3 regions of the Paenibacillus sp. FSL R5-0744 genome follow, and region 2 is predicted to be linked to each of the others. Evidence: a T-box and tRNA genes for the amino acid it is inferred to sense, from the RefSeq annotation. Region 2 holds a T-box; the other regions hold tRNA genes.
What was found. The T-box of region 2 lies ahead of ileS (isoleucine--tRNA ligase). A T-box ahead of a tRNA ligase gene usually reads a tRNA of that ligase, here a tRNA-Ile.
Positions count from the first base shown of each region.

Region 1: it has a tRNA-Ile gene. The T-box ahead of ileS (isoleucine--tRNA ligase) is inferred to sense a tRNA for this amino acid. The anticodon was not compared.
Region 3: it has a tRNA-Ile gene. The T-box ahead of ileS (isoleucine--tRNA ligase) is inferred to sense a tRNA for this amino acid. The anticodon was not compared.

Region 1 is NZ_CP150228.1:140,398-144,620, forward strand. Features, by position in the region: gene MKY19_RS00660 (pro-sigmaK processing inhibitor BofA family protein) at 1-4, shown strand, start outside; rRNA gene MKY19_RS00665 (16S ribosomal RNA) at 307-1,864, shown strand; rRNA gene rrf (5S ribosomal RNA) at 1,989-2,105, shown strand; tRNA gene MKY19_RS00675 (tRNA-Ile) at 2,151-2,227, shown strand; tRNA gene MKY19_RS00680 (tRNA-Ala) at 2,249-2,324, shown strand; rRNA gene MKY19_RS00685 (23S ribosomal RNA) at 2,464-4,223, shown strand, end outside.
Region 2 is NZ_CP150228.1:5,189,684-5,193,906, reverse strand. Features, by position in the region: gene MKY19_RS22995 (YggT family protein) at 1-99, shown strand, start outside; gene MKY19_RS22990 (YlmH/Sll1252 family protein) at 109-891, shown strand; gene MKY19_RS22985 (DivIVA domain-containing protein) at 1,119-1,631, shown strand; T-box leader at 1,871-2,145, shown strand; gene ileS (isoleucine--tRNA ligase) at 2,533-4,223, shown strand, end outside.
Region 3 is NZ_CP150228.1:6,144,123-6,148,345, reverse strand. Features, by position in the region: gene MKY19_RS27280 (hypothetical protein) at 1-49, shown strand, start outside; rRNA gene MKY19_RS27275 (16S ribosomal RNA) at 407-1,964, shown strand; rRNA gene rrf (5S ribosomal RNA) at 2,089-2,205, shown strand; tRNA gene MKY19_RS27265 (tRNA-Ile) at 2,242-2,318, shown strand; tRNA gene MKY19_RS27260 (tRNA-Ala) at 2,339-2,414, shown strand; rRNA gene MKY19_RS27255 (23S ribosomal RNA) at 2,555-4,223, shown strand, end outside.

The DNA.
Region 1 (4,223 bases), 1.8 Mb from region 2:
TTAATGCTTGACGAGAGTTTGAAAAATATGATACATTAAGTCTCGCCCCTTTGGACAAGATGTTGATTAACAACTTGCTGAAACGGTAAGCGAAAAAAAGAAATTAAAAAAACGCTTGACGGAAACAAAGGTGCTGTGATATATTATAAAGGTCGCTGCTGACAAGCAACGACAACGAAAGATGAGACATTGATCTTTGAAAACTGAACAACGAGTGAGTGGGAAATCACGAAAGTGAAATCCAAAATTAGAGAATTAATTTTCTCGTCAGATGTTTCAAAATGAGCATATCGCTCTTTTCAATACTAATTGGAGAGTTTGATCCTGGCTCAGGACGAACGCTGGCGGCGTGCCTAATACATGCAAGTCGAGCGAAGTCATTTTGAAAGCTTGCTTTCAAAATGACTTAGCGGCGGACGGGTGAGTAACACGTAGGCAACCTGCCCCTTAGACTGGGATAACTACCGGAAACGGTAGCTAATACCGGATAATTTCTTTTTTCTCCTGAAGAAAGAATGAAAGACGGAGCAATCTGTCACTGAGGGATGGGCCTGCGGCGCATTAGCTAGTTGGTGGGGTAACGGCCCACCAAGGCGACGATGCGTAGCCGACCTGAGAGGGTGAACGGCCACACTGGGACTGAGACACGGCCCAGACTCCTACGGGAGGCAGCAGTAGGGAATCTTCCGCAATGGACGAAAGTCTGACGGAGCAACGCCGCGTGAGTGATGAAGGTTTTCGGATCGTAAAGCTCTGTTGCCAGGGAAGAACGTCCGGTAGAGTAACTGCTATCGGAGTGACGGTACCTGAGAAGAAAGCCCCGGCTAACTACGTGCCAGCAGCCGCGGTAATACGTAGGGGGCAAGCGTTGTCCGGAATTATTGGGCGTAAAGCGCGCGCAGGCGGTCATTTAAGTCTGGTGTTTAAACCTTGGGCTCAACCTGAGGTCGCACTGGAAACTGGGTGACTTGAGTACAGAAGAGGAAAGTGGAATTCCACGTGTAGCGGTGAAATGCGTAGATATGTGGAGGAACACCAGTGGCGAAGGCGACTTTCTGGGCTGTAACTGACGCTGAGGCGCGAAAGCGTGGGGAGCAAACAGGATTAGATACCCTGGTAGTCCACGCCGTAAACGATGAGTGCTAGGTGTTAGGGGTTTCGATACCCTTGGTGCCGAAGTTAACACAGTAAGCACTCCGCCTGGGGAGTACGGTCGCAAGACTGAAACTCAAAGGAATTGACGGGGACCCGCACAAGCAGTGGAGTATGTGGTTTAATTCGAAGCAACGCGAAGAACCTTACCAGGTCTTGACATCCCTCTGAATCCACTAGAGATAGTGGCGGCCTTCGGGACAGAGGAGACAGGTGGTGCATGGTTGTCGTCAGCTCGTGTCGTGAGATGTTGGGTTAAGTCCCGCAACGAGCGCAACCCTTAACTTTAGTTGCCAGCAAGTAATGTTGGGCACTCTAGAGTGACTGCCGGTGACAAACCGGAGGAAGGTGGGGATGACGTCAAATCATCATGCCCCTTATGACCTGGGCTACACACGTACTACAATGGCCGGTACAACGGGAAGCGAAACCGCGAGGTGAAGCCAATCCCATCAAAGCCGGTCTCAGTTCGGATTGCAGGCTGCAACTCGCCTGCATGAAGTCGGAATTGCTAGTAATCGCGGATCAGCATGCCGCGGTGAATACGTTCCCGGGTCTTGTACACACCGCCCGTCACACCACGAGAGTTTACAACACCCGAAGTCGGTGGGGTAACCCGCAAGGGAGCCAGCCGCCGAAGGTGGGGTAGATGATTGGGGTGAAGTCGTAACAAGGTAGCCGTATCGGAAGGTGCGGCTGGATCACCTCCTTTCTATGGAGAATCGTCTTCTGCAATGAAGACATTCAAATCGGAAGTTAAACTTCCATTATAGAACCTTCGGGTTCGAACACTCACTCGTGTTCAGTTTTGAAAGAGCAAGTCTCTTTCGTATGCGTTTGGTGGCGATAGCGGAGGGGTTCCACACGTACCCATCCCGAACACGACCGTTAAGCCCTCCAGCGCCGATGGTACTTGGACCGAAGGGTCCTGGGAGAGTAGGACGCCGCCAAGCGGACAACCATTCTTTGGTTGATTCACAATATTATATATGTTATATGGGCTTTTAGCTCAGTTGGTTAGAGCGCACCTCTGATAAGGGTGAGGTCGGTGGTTCGAGTCCACCAAGGCCCACCATATGACATTATATCTTTTTATGGGGCCATAGCTCAGCTGGGAGAGCGCCTGCCTTGCAAGCAGGAGGTCAGCGGTTCGATCCCGCTTGGCTCCACCATAATTTTAAATTCAATACCTTCTTTAAACTTGATCCTTGAAAACTGGATACCGAAACGAATTTGCGTTTTAGAACATCTTTTAGCAACTTGTGTAAACAAGTAAATGTTATTAGTGAGATTTTTCTTAGGAAAAATCAAGGTTAAGCTAATAAGAGCACACGGAGGATGCCTAGGCGCCAGGAGCCGACGAAGGACGTGGCGAACAACGAAACTGCCTCGGGGAGCTGTAAGCAAGCTTTGATCCGGGGGTGTCCGAATGGGGAAACCCAGCTGTGGTAATTCGCAGTTACTCATCTCTGAACACATAGGAGATGTAGAGGCAGACCAGGGGAACTGAAACATCTAAGTACCCTGAGGAAGAGAAAACAATAGTGATTCCGTCAGTAGCGGCGAGCGAACGCGGAACAGCCTAAACCTAAGAGCTTGCTCTTAGGGGTTGTGGGACGTCTCACATGGAGTTACAAAGGAATATGGTAGGTGAAGAGGTCTGGAAAGGCCCGCGATAGAGGTAAAAGCCCTGTAACCTAAACTGTGTTCTCTCCGAGACGGATCCCGAGTAGTGCGGGGCACGTGAAACCCCGTATGAATCCAGCAGGACCATCTGCTAAGGCTAAATACTACCTGGCGACCGATAGTGAAACAGTACCGTGAGGGAAAGGTGAAAAGCACCCCGGAAGGGGAGTGAAATAGAACCTGAAACCGTGTGCTTACAAAAAGTCAGAGCCCGATCTATGGGTGATGGCGTGCCTTTTGTAGAATGAACCGGCGAGTTACGTTTAACATGCAAGGTTAAGTCGAGAAGACGGAGCCGCAGCGAAAGCGAGTCTGAATAGGGCGACTTAGTATGTGGACGTAGACCCGAAACCGTGTGATCTACCCCTGTCCAGGGTGAAGGTGCGGTAACACGCACTGGAGGCCCGAACCCACGCATGTTGAAAAATGCGGGGATGAGGTGGGGGTAGCGGAGAAATTCCAATCGAACTCGGAGATAGCTGGTTCTCCCCGAAATAGCTTTAGGGCTAGCCTCGGTATAAGAGTAGTGGAGGTAGAGCACTGATTGGGTGCGGGGTCCGCAAGGATTACCAAGCTCAGTCAAACTCCGAATGCCATATACTTATTGCCGGGAGTCAGACAGTGAGTGCTAAGATCCATTGTCAAAAGGGAAACAGCCCAGACCATCAGCTAAGGTCCCCAAGTGTGTGTTAAGTGGGAAAGGATGTGGAGTTGCACAGACAACCAGGATGTTGGCTTAGAAGCAGCCACCATTGAAAGAGTGCGTAATAGCTCACTGGTCGAGTGACTCTGCGCCGAAAATGTAACGGGGCTAAACACACCACCGAAGCTATGGCTAGATACGTATGTATCTGGGGTAGGGGAGCGTTGTATGTGGGTTGAAGGTGTACCGTAAGGAGCGCTGGACAGCATACAAGTGAGAATGCCGGTATGAGTAACGAAAAGATCAGTGAGAATCTGATCCGCCGAAAGCCCAAGGTTTCCTGAGGAAGGCTCGTCCGCTCAGGGTAAGTCGGGACCTAAGGCGAGGCCGAAAGGCGTAGTCGAAGGACAACAGTTTGAAATTACTGTACCACCGTAATCCGCTATGAGCGATGGGGTGACGCAGGAGGGTAGTGACGCGGACTGATGGATATGTCCGTCTAAGCAGTGAGGCTGATGTGTAGGCAAATCCGCACATCATTAAGGCTGGGCTGTGATGGGGAGCGAAAATTACAGTAGCGAAGGTCATGATCTCACACTGCCAAGAAAAGCCTCTAGCCAGGAGAAGGTGCCCGTACCGCAAACCGACACAGGTAGGCGAGAAGAGAATTCTAAGGCGCGCGGAAGAACTCTCGTTAAGGAACTCGGCAAAATGACCCCGTAACTTCGGGAGAAGGGGTGCC
Region 2 (4,223 bases):
CCACTCTTTGGTACGCTTGATATTTCCCCGATCATTGCACTATTCGTCTTGGAATTTGCGGCAGGTGGACTCAAATCCATTTTGCACTTAATTTTTTAGGCAGAAGTGATGAAGATAGAAGTTTACGGGCATTTTCATCCCGATGAAAGACAATTTGTGGACAAGGCTTGGGAATGGGTTACCCATGCTGGAGAATATCATGAGACGAAACTGACCGAATTTCTAGATCCGCGCCAAGGATTTATTCTGCAAAGTCTCGTCAATCGACATCCAGATGTTATCGTTAGATGGGAAGGCGGCCACCCTGAGGCAGAGCGGAAGCGAGCACTCATTGCGCCTGATTACCGTGATCTGGATCATGAGGACATGGAGCTGAGCGTTCTTGCGATAACCTCTGGTGAGCAAAAGTTTCTGGCGTTAGAGCATGGGGACTACATGGGCTCTATTCTGGGTCTTGGAGTAAAACGTGGAAAAATCGGTGATATTCATGTTCTGGACGATGGTTGTCATGTGGTAGTAGCTGCAGATATTGCAGATTATTTAGACATGAATTTAACTGGAGTACACCGAATACAGGTGAGCACGGAGGTATTGCCACTTTCTGCCTTGCGTAATAGTGAGGTGAAGCTGGAAATGATGGATTTGACTGTAGCGTCCCTACGATTGGATGGCATAGCCGCAGATGTAACACGGCTTAGTCGAAGCAAAATTCTTGCTCCCATCAAGGCTGGGCGCGTTCGGGTAAATTGGAAAGTGGAAGAAGACCCTTCCTGCGGACTTAAAGATGGTGACATGGTATCTATTCAAGGATTTGGTCGATTCAAGGTTCTAGAGGTTGGTAGTTTGACGAAAAAGGGCCGATACCGTGTTCAGGTTGGTAAATTTGTGTGAATCCCTTGCAGGAATCCGGCTTTACTTGTCGAAATTGATTATTTCGAGGGAATCAAACATTTTTAAAGCAGGACGCCGATATTTTATAAAAGAGGCGAACCATGAATGGCAGTTGGAACGTCGATACATCCTCTGCCTTTACTTGAAGTACAGTCTTTCTTCTTTGTCTGCTGCGCAGGTATGGTTCAGAGACTTAGAAGGTCCGAAATTTCTAGGAGGTGCACAGCATGCCATTAACACCGCTCGATATACATAACAAGGAGTTCTCTCGGAGACTTCGCGGTTATGATGAGGACGAGGTCAACGAATTTCTGGATCAAGTAATTAAGGATTACGAAAGTGTCATCCGTGAGAACAAAGAGCTGCAGAATCAGCTTTTGTCCATTCAAGAGCGTTTAGATCATTTTGTGAATATTGAAGAGAGTTTATCGAAAACGATCTTAGTCGCTCAGGAAGCGGCGGATGATGTGAAGAACAACTCCAAGAAGGAATCGCAGCTCATTATCAAGGAAGCGGAAAAGAACGCGGATCGGATTATTAACGAAGCGTTATCCAAATCCCGTAAGGTTGCTATTGAGACTGAAGAATTGCGTAAGCAAGCTTCGATCTATCGCACTCGTTTCCGCACATTGGTGGAAGCACAGCTCGAGCTGTTGTCACAGGATGACTGGAATGCCTTGGAGAGTCGTGAGGCAAGCGAGAGCGTAACTTTTAAGGATGATGTTCTACATCGTATCTAATGCATTATGATGAATGAATGCTGATTGAATTTATAGGGGGAATTCCCTCTAATTTATAATTTCATGCTAAAATCGGCTAAATAGAGGGAGTTATTCCCTCTATTTTTATTTTCTGCTAAAATCGATCATAATAAAGTATTCCGCCTGCACAGGTATAATCCTAATGTGGATTTCGCTAGCGGTTGTTGACATTTAGACTTAAAAAGTCTATAAATAGAACATATCTGTATAATGTTTATATGTATTCGATGACGGGACAAGTACGACAAGGTAACGTTCTCCAGAGAGTCGGCGATTGCTGAGAGCCGATTGTTCGAACCCTGCCGGAAGATCTTCCCCTAGAAGTTAAGCTGAAGCGTTGATCGTGCGTAAGCTTAGCCGTCCGCCGGACGTTACACCGGACCTGTGCATGAGATTTACGCGCAGGACTGAGATTGTGCTGAATACACTCCCCTTAAGGATGTGCTCATGCGCAGAATTAGGGTGGTATCGCGAGCGTTGTCTCGCCCCTTTGGGGGTGGGATGACGCTTATTTTGTTGTTCCGGGGCGGGCCATCCCCCTAAATCCCCCTTTCTAAGGGGGGCCCCAAGGGCTGCCGCCCTCTGGACACCCGCAATGTAAAGCCTCGTGCAAACGGGTACGATGGTGGAAGCGAACGGACTCAGGTGGCTGAAGGAGCGGCCCTTCTTAGGCTCCCCTGGCGGGTTCGCCTGCGGGGCCTCACTGCTAGAGCAGACCGGCGTTTCACTCGCCGCTCCATGTGGCACCCAGAGCCAGTGCTGCCCTACGGGATCGCAGCTCGGGTACCGAAGACAAGAGCTGAATGCGGCCAGCTGAACCAGACTGCCCAAGGATCGAAAAGAGCTTTACAGACTAAACCATGAAAGGATTGACCAACACATGCAAAAAGTAGATGTCAAAGAAAAAGCGCGGGCAAGAGATGTCCGCATACTCAAGAAATGGAGCGACGAAAATACGTTCCGTAAATCGATGGAGAATCGTGAAGGACGTCCGAACTATGTATTTTACGAAGGTCCTCCAACAGCGAACGGTGCCCCGCATATCGGGCACGTGCTGGGCCGTGTAATCAAGGATTTCATCGGTCGTTACCAAACGATGAAAGGTTACCGCGTGGTACGTAAAGCGGGCTGGGATACACACGGTTTGCCAGTAGAACTAGGCGTACAAAAGAAGCTTGGCATCTCCGGCAAACAAGAGATCGAGGAATATGGCGTAGAAAAATTCATCCAGGAATGTAAAGACAGCGTCTTCGGTTATGAGAAGCAATGGCGCGAGTTTACAGAGGGTATCGGATACTGGACGGATCTAGATAATCCTTACGTAACTTTGAATAACACGTATATCGAGAGCGTGTGGAACATCTTGGCTACTGTGCATGACAAAGGGTTGCTCTACCGCGGACACCGTGTTAGTCCTTACTGCCCAAGCTGTCAGACTACCCTAAGCTCCCATGAAGTAGCCCAAGGCTACAAGACTGTCAAGGATCTCAGTGCGACTGCAAAGTTCAAACTGGATGACAGTGGAGACTACGTACTAGCTTGGACGACTACACCTTGGACGCTGCCAGCACATATGGCGTTAGCCATGAACCCTGACATGGATTATGTACGTGTACAACAAGAAGACGGTATCTACATTGTTGCCAAAAATTTGGTAGAGGAAGTAATGAAAGGCGAGCACACAGTCCTTTCTACACATAAAGGTTCCGAGTTTATCGGCAAAACCTACGTTCCTCCATTCGGATACATCAAGGCAGAGAAAAGCAATGTCATCGTAGGTGCTTCCTTCGTTACAGATTCCAGTGGTACAGGGATCGTACACATGGCACCAGCGCATGGTGAAGATGACTACAAGACTTGCCGCGAGAACGGCATCAGCTTCGTGAACGTGGTTGATAATTCCGGTAAGTATACGGATGTAGTATCTGATTTTGCTGGACGCTTCGTGAAAGATTGCGATTTGGATATCGTTAAAGCTTTGTCTGAAAAAGGACTGCTTTACGGCAAAGAAAAATACGAGCACAGCTATCCGTTCTGCTGGCGTTGTGATACACCACTCTTGTACTACGCAACAGACAGCTGGTTCATCAACACTACAGCGATCAAAGATCAGCTGATTGCTAACAACAACAGTGTAGATTGGTATCCTGATCATGTACGTGAAGGCCGTTTCGGGAAGTTCCTGGATGAACTGGTGGACTGGAATATCAGCCGTAATCGTTACTGGGGCACACCGCTTAATGTTTGGGTATGTCAAGAAACGGGCAAAGAGTTCGCTCCACACAGCATTGAAGAACTGAGAGCGATGGCGATTGGCGATGTACCTGAGGATATCGAGCTGCATAAGCCTTTTGTAGATAAGATCAAGTTACGCAGTCCTTTCAGCGAAGGGGCAGAGATGGTTCGCACACCAGAAGTTATCGATGTTTGGTTCGATAGTGGTTCGATGCCATTTGCGCAAAGTCATTATCCATTTGAGAACGAGGATAAGCTGAATGATCAATATCCAGCGGATATGATCTGTGAAGGGATCGACCAGACACGTGGATGGTTCTACAGCTTACTAGCTGT
Region 3 (4,223 bases), 950 kb from region 2:
GCTTTCCAAGTATGCATGGGGTGGACGTTCTTCTCAGTATAAACACTAAGGATAAGCAGTAAATGCAAGAGTCTTATATGAATTTAAGATTTTTTAATAAAATAGCTTGACTAAAAAGGAGTGCTCGTGATAAATTATATCTCGCGCTCCTTTTGCTTGTGTAAAAGGGAAGCGGAAGGCAAGAAAAGTTGAAAAAAACTTTTTCAAAAAAAGACTTGCCAAACAACGAAACACTATGATATATTATAAAGGTCGCCGCTGACAAACAACGACGACGAAATGAGAGACATTGATCTTTGAAAACTGAACAACGAGTGAGTGGGAAATCACGAAAGTGAAATCCAAAATTAGAGAATTAATTTTCTCGTCAGATGTTTCAAAATGAGCATATCGCTCTTTTCAATACTAATTGGAGAGTTTGATCCTGGCTCAGGACGAACGCTGGCGGCGTGCCTAATACATGCAAGTCGAGCGGAGTTATTTTGAAAGCTTGCTTTCAAAATAACTTAGCGGCGGACGGGTGAGTAACACGTAGGCAACCTGCCCCTTAGACTGGGATAACTACCGGAAACGGTAGCTAATACCGGATAATTTCTTTTTTTTCCTGAAGAAAGAATGAAAGACGGAGCAATCTGTCACTGAGGGATGGGCCTGCGCCGCATTAGCTAGTTGGTGGGGTAATGGCCCACCAAGGCGACGATGCGTAGCCGACCTGAGAGGGTGAACGGCCACACTGGGACTGAGACACGGCCCAGACTCCTACGGGAGGCAGCAGTAGGGAATCTTCCGCAATGGACGAAAGTCTGACGGAGCAACGCCGCGTGAGTGATGAAGGTTTTCGGATCGTAAAGCTCTGTTGCCAGGGAAGAACGTCCGGTAGAGTAACTGCTATCGGAGTGACGGTACCTGAGAAGAAAGCCCCGGCTAACTACGTGCCAGCAGCCGCGGTAATACGTAGGGGGCAAGCGTTGTCCGGAATTATTGGGCGTAAAGCGCGCGCAGGCGGTCATTTAAGTCTGGTGTTTAAACCTTGGGCTCAACCTGAGGTCGCACTGGAAACTGGGTGACTTGAGTACAGAAGAGGAAAGTGGAATTCCACGTGTAGCGGTGAAATGCGTAGATATGTGGAGGAACACCAGTGGCGAAGGCGACTTTCTGGGCTGTAACTGACGCTGAGGCGCGAAAGCGTGGGGAGCAAACAGGATTAGATACCCTGGTAGTCCACGCCGTAAACGATGAGTGCTAGGTGTTAGGGGTTTCGATACCCTTGGTGCCGAAGTTAACACAGTAAGCACTCCGCCTGGGGAGTACGGTCGCAAGACTGAAACTCAAAGGAATTGACGGGGACCCGCACAAGCAGTGGAGTATGTGGTTTAATTCGAAGCAACGCGAAGAACCTTACCAGGTCTTGACATCCCTCTGAATCCACTAGAGATAGTGGCGGCCTTCGGGACAGAGGAGACAGGTGGTGCATGGTTGTCGTCAGCTCGTGTCGTGAGATGTTGGGTTAAGTCCCGCAACGAGCGCAACCCTTAACTTTAGTTGCCAGCAAGTAATGTTGGGCACTCTAGAGTGACTGCCGGTGACAAACCGGAGGAAGGTGGGGATGACGTCAAATCATCATGCCCCTTATGACCTGGGCTACACACGTACTACAATGGCCGGTACAACGGGAAGCGAAACCGCGAGGTGAAGCCAATCCCATCAAAGCCGGTCTCAGTTCGGATTGCAGGCTGCAACTCGCCTGCATGAAGTCGGAATTGCTAGTAATCGCGGATCAGCATGCCGCGGTGAATACGTTCCCGGGTCTTGTACACACCGCCCGTCACACCACGAGAGTTTACAACACCCGAAGTCGGTGGGGTAACCCGCAAGGGAGCCAGCCGCCGAAGGTGGGGTAGATGATTGGGGTGAAGTCGTAACAAGGTAGCCGTATCGGAAGGTGCGGCTGGATCACCTCCTTTCTATGGAGAATCGTCTTCTGCAATGAAGACATTCAAATCGGAAGTTAAACTTCCATTATAGAACCTTCGGGTTCGAACACTCACTCGTGTTCAGTTTTGAAAGAGTAAGTCTCTTTCATATACGTTTGGTGGCGATAGCGGAGGGGTTCCACACGTACCCATCCCGAACACGACCGTTAAGCCCTCCAGCGCCGATGGTACTTGGACCGAAGGGTCCTGGGAGAGTAGGACGCCGCCAAGCGGACAACCATTCTTTGGTTGATTCACAATGTTATATGGGCTTTTAGCTCAGTTGGTTAGAGCGCACCTCTGATAAGGGTGAGGTCGGTGGTTCGAGTCCACCAAGGCCCACCATATAACTTTATATCTTTTATGGGGCCATAGCTCAGCTGGGAGAGCGCCTGCCTTGCAAGCAGGAGGTCAGCGGTTCGATCCCGCTTGGCTCCACCATAATTTTTAATTCAATACCTTCTTTAAACATTGATCCTTGAAAACTGGATACCGAAACGAATTTGCGTTTTAGAACATCTTTTAGCAACTTGTGTAAACAAGTAAATGTTATTAGTGAGATTTTTCTTAGGAAAAATCAAGGTTAAGCTAATAAGAGCACACGGAGGATGCCTAGGCGCCAGGAGCCGACGAAGGACGTGGCGAACAACGAAACTGCCTCGGGGAGCTGTAAGCAAGCTTTGATCCGGGGGTGTCCGAATGGGGAAACCCAGCTGTGGTAATTCGCAGTTACTCATCTCTGAACACATAGGAGATGTAGAGGCAGACCAGGGGAACTGAAACATCTAAGTACCCTGAGGAAGAGAAAACAATAGTGATTCCGTCAGTAGCGGCGAGCGAACGCGGAACAGCCTAAACCTAAGAGCTTGCTCTTAGGGGTTGTGGGACGTCTCACATGGAGTTACAAAGGAATATGGTAGGCGAAGAGGTCTGGAAAGGCCCGCGATAGAGGTAAAAGCCCTGTAGCCTAAACTGTGTTCTCTCCGAGACGGATCCCGAGTAGTGCGGGGCACGTGAAACCCCGTATGAATCCAGCAGGACCATCTGCTAAGGCTAAATACTACCTGGCGACCGATAGTGAAACAGTACCGTGAGGGAAAGGTGAAAAGCACCCCGGAAGGGGAGTGAAATAGAACCTGAAACCGTGTGCTTACAAAAAGTCAGAGCCCGATCTATGGGTGATGGCGTGCCTTTTGTAGAATGAACCGGCGAGTTACGTTTAACATGCAAGGTTAAGTCGAGAAGACGGAGCCGCAGCGAAAGCGAGTCTGAATAGGGCGACTTAGTATGTGGACGTAGACCCGAAACCGTGTGATCTACCCCTGTCCAGGGTGAAGGTGCGGTAACACGCACTGGAGGCCCGAACCCACGCATGTTGAAAAATGCGGGGATGAGGTGGGGGTAGCGGAGAAATTCCAATCGAACTCGGAGATAGCTGGTTCTCCCCGAAATAGCTTTAGGGCTAGCCTCGGTATAAGAGTAGTGGAGGTAGAGCACTGATTGGGTGCGGGGTCCGCAAGGATTACCAAGCTCAGTCAAACTCCGAATGCCATATACTTATTGCCGGGAGTCAGACAGTGAGTGCTAAGATCCATTGTCAAAAGGGAAACAGCCCAGACCATCAGCTAAGGTCCCCAAGTGTGTGTTAAGTGGGAAAGGATGTGGAGTTGCACAGACAACCAGGATGTTGGCTTAGAAGCAGCCACCATTGAAAGAGTGCGTAATAGCTCACTGGTCGAGTGACTCTGCGCCGAAAATGTAACGGGGCTAAACACACCACCGAAGCTATGGCTAGATACGTATGTATCTGGGGTAGGGGAGCGTTGTATGTGGGTTGAAGGTGTACCGTAAGGAGCGCTGGACAGCATACAAGTGAGAATGCCGGTATGAGTAACGAAAAGATCAGTGAGAATCTGATCCGCCGAAAGCCCAAGGTTTCCTGAGGAAGGCTCGTCCGCTCAGGGTAAGTCGGGACCTAAGGCGAGGCCGAAAGGCGTAGTCGAAGGACAACAGTTTGAAATTACTGTACCACCGTAATCCGCTATGAGCGATGGGGTGACGCAGGAGGGTAGTGACGCGGACTGATGGATATGTCCGTCTAAGCAGTGAGGCTGATGTGTAGGCAAATCCGCACATCATTAAGGCTGGGCTGTGATGGGGAGCGAAAATTACAGTAGCGAAGGTCATGATCTCACACTGCCAAGAAAAGCCTCTAGCCAGGAGAAGGTGCCCGTACCGCAAACCGACACA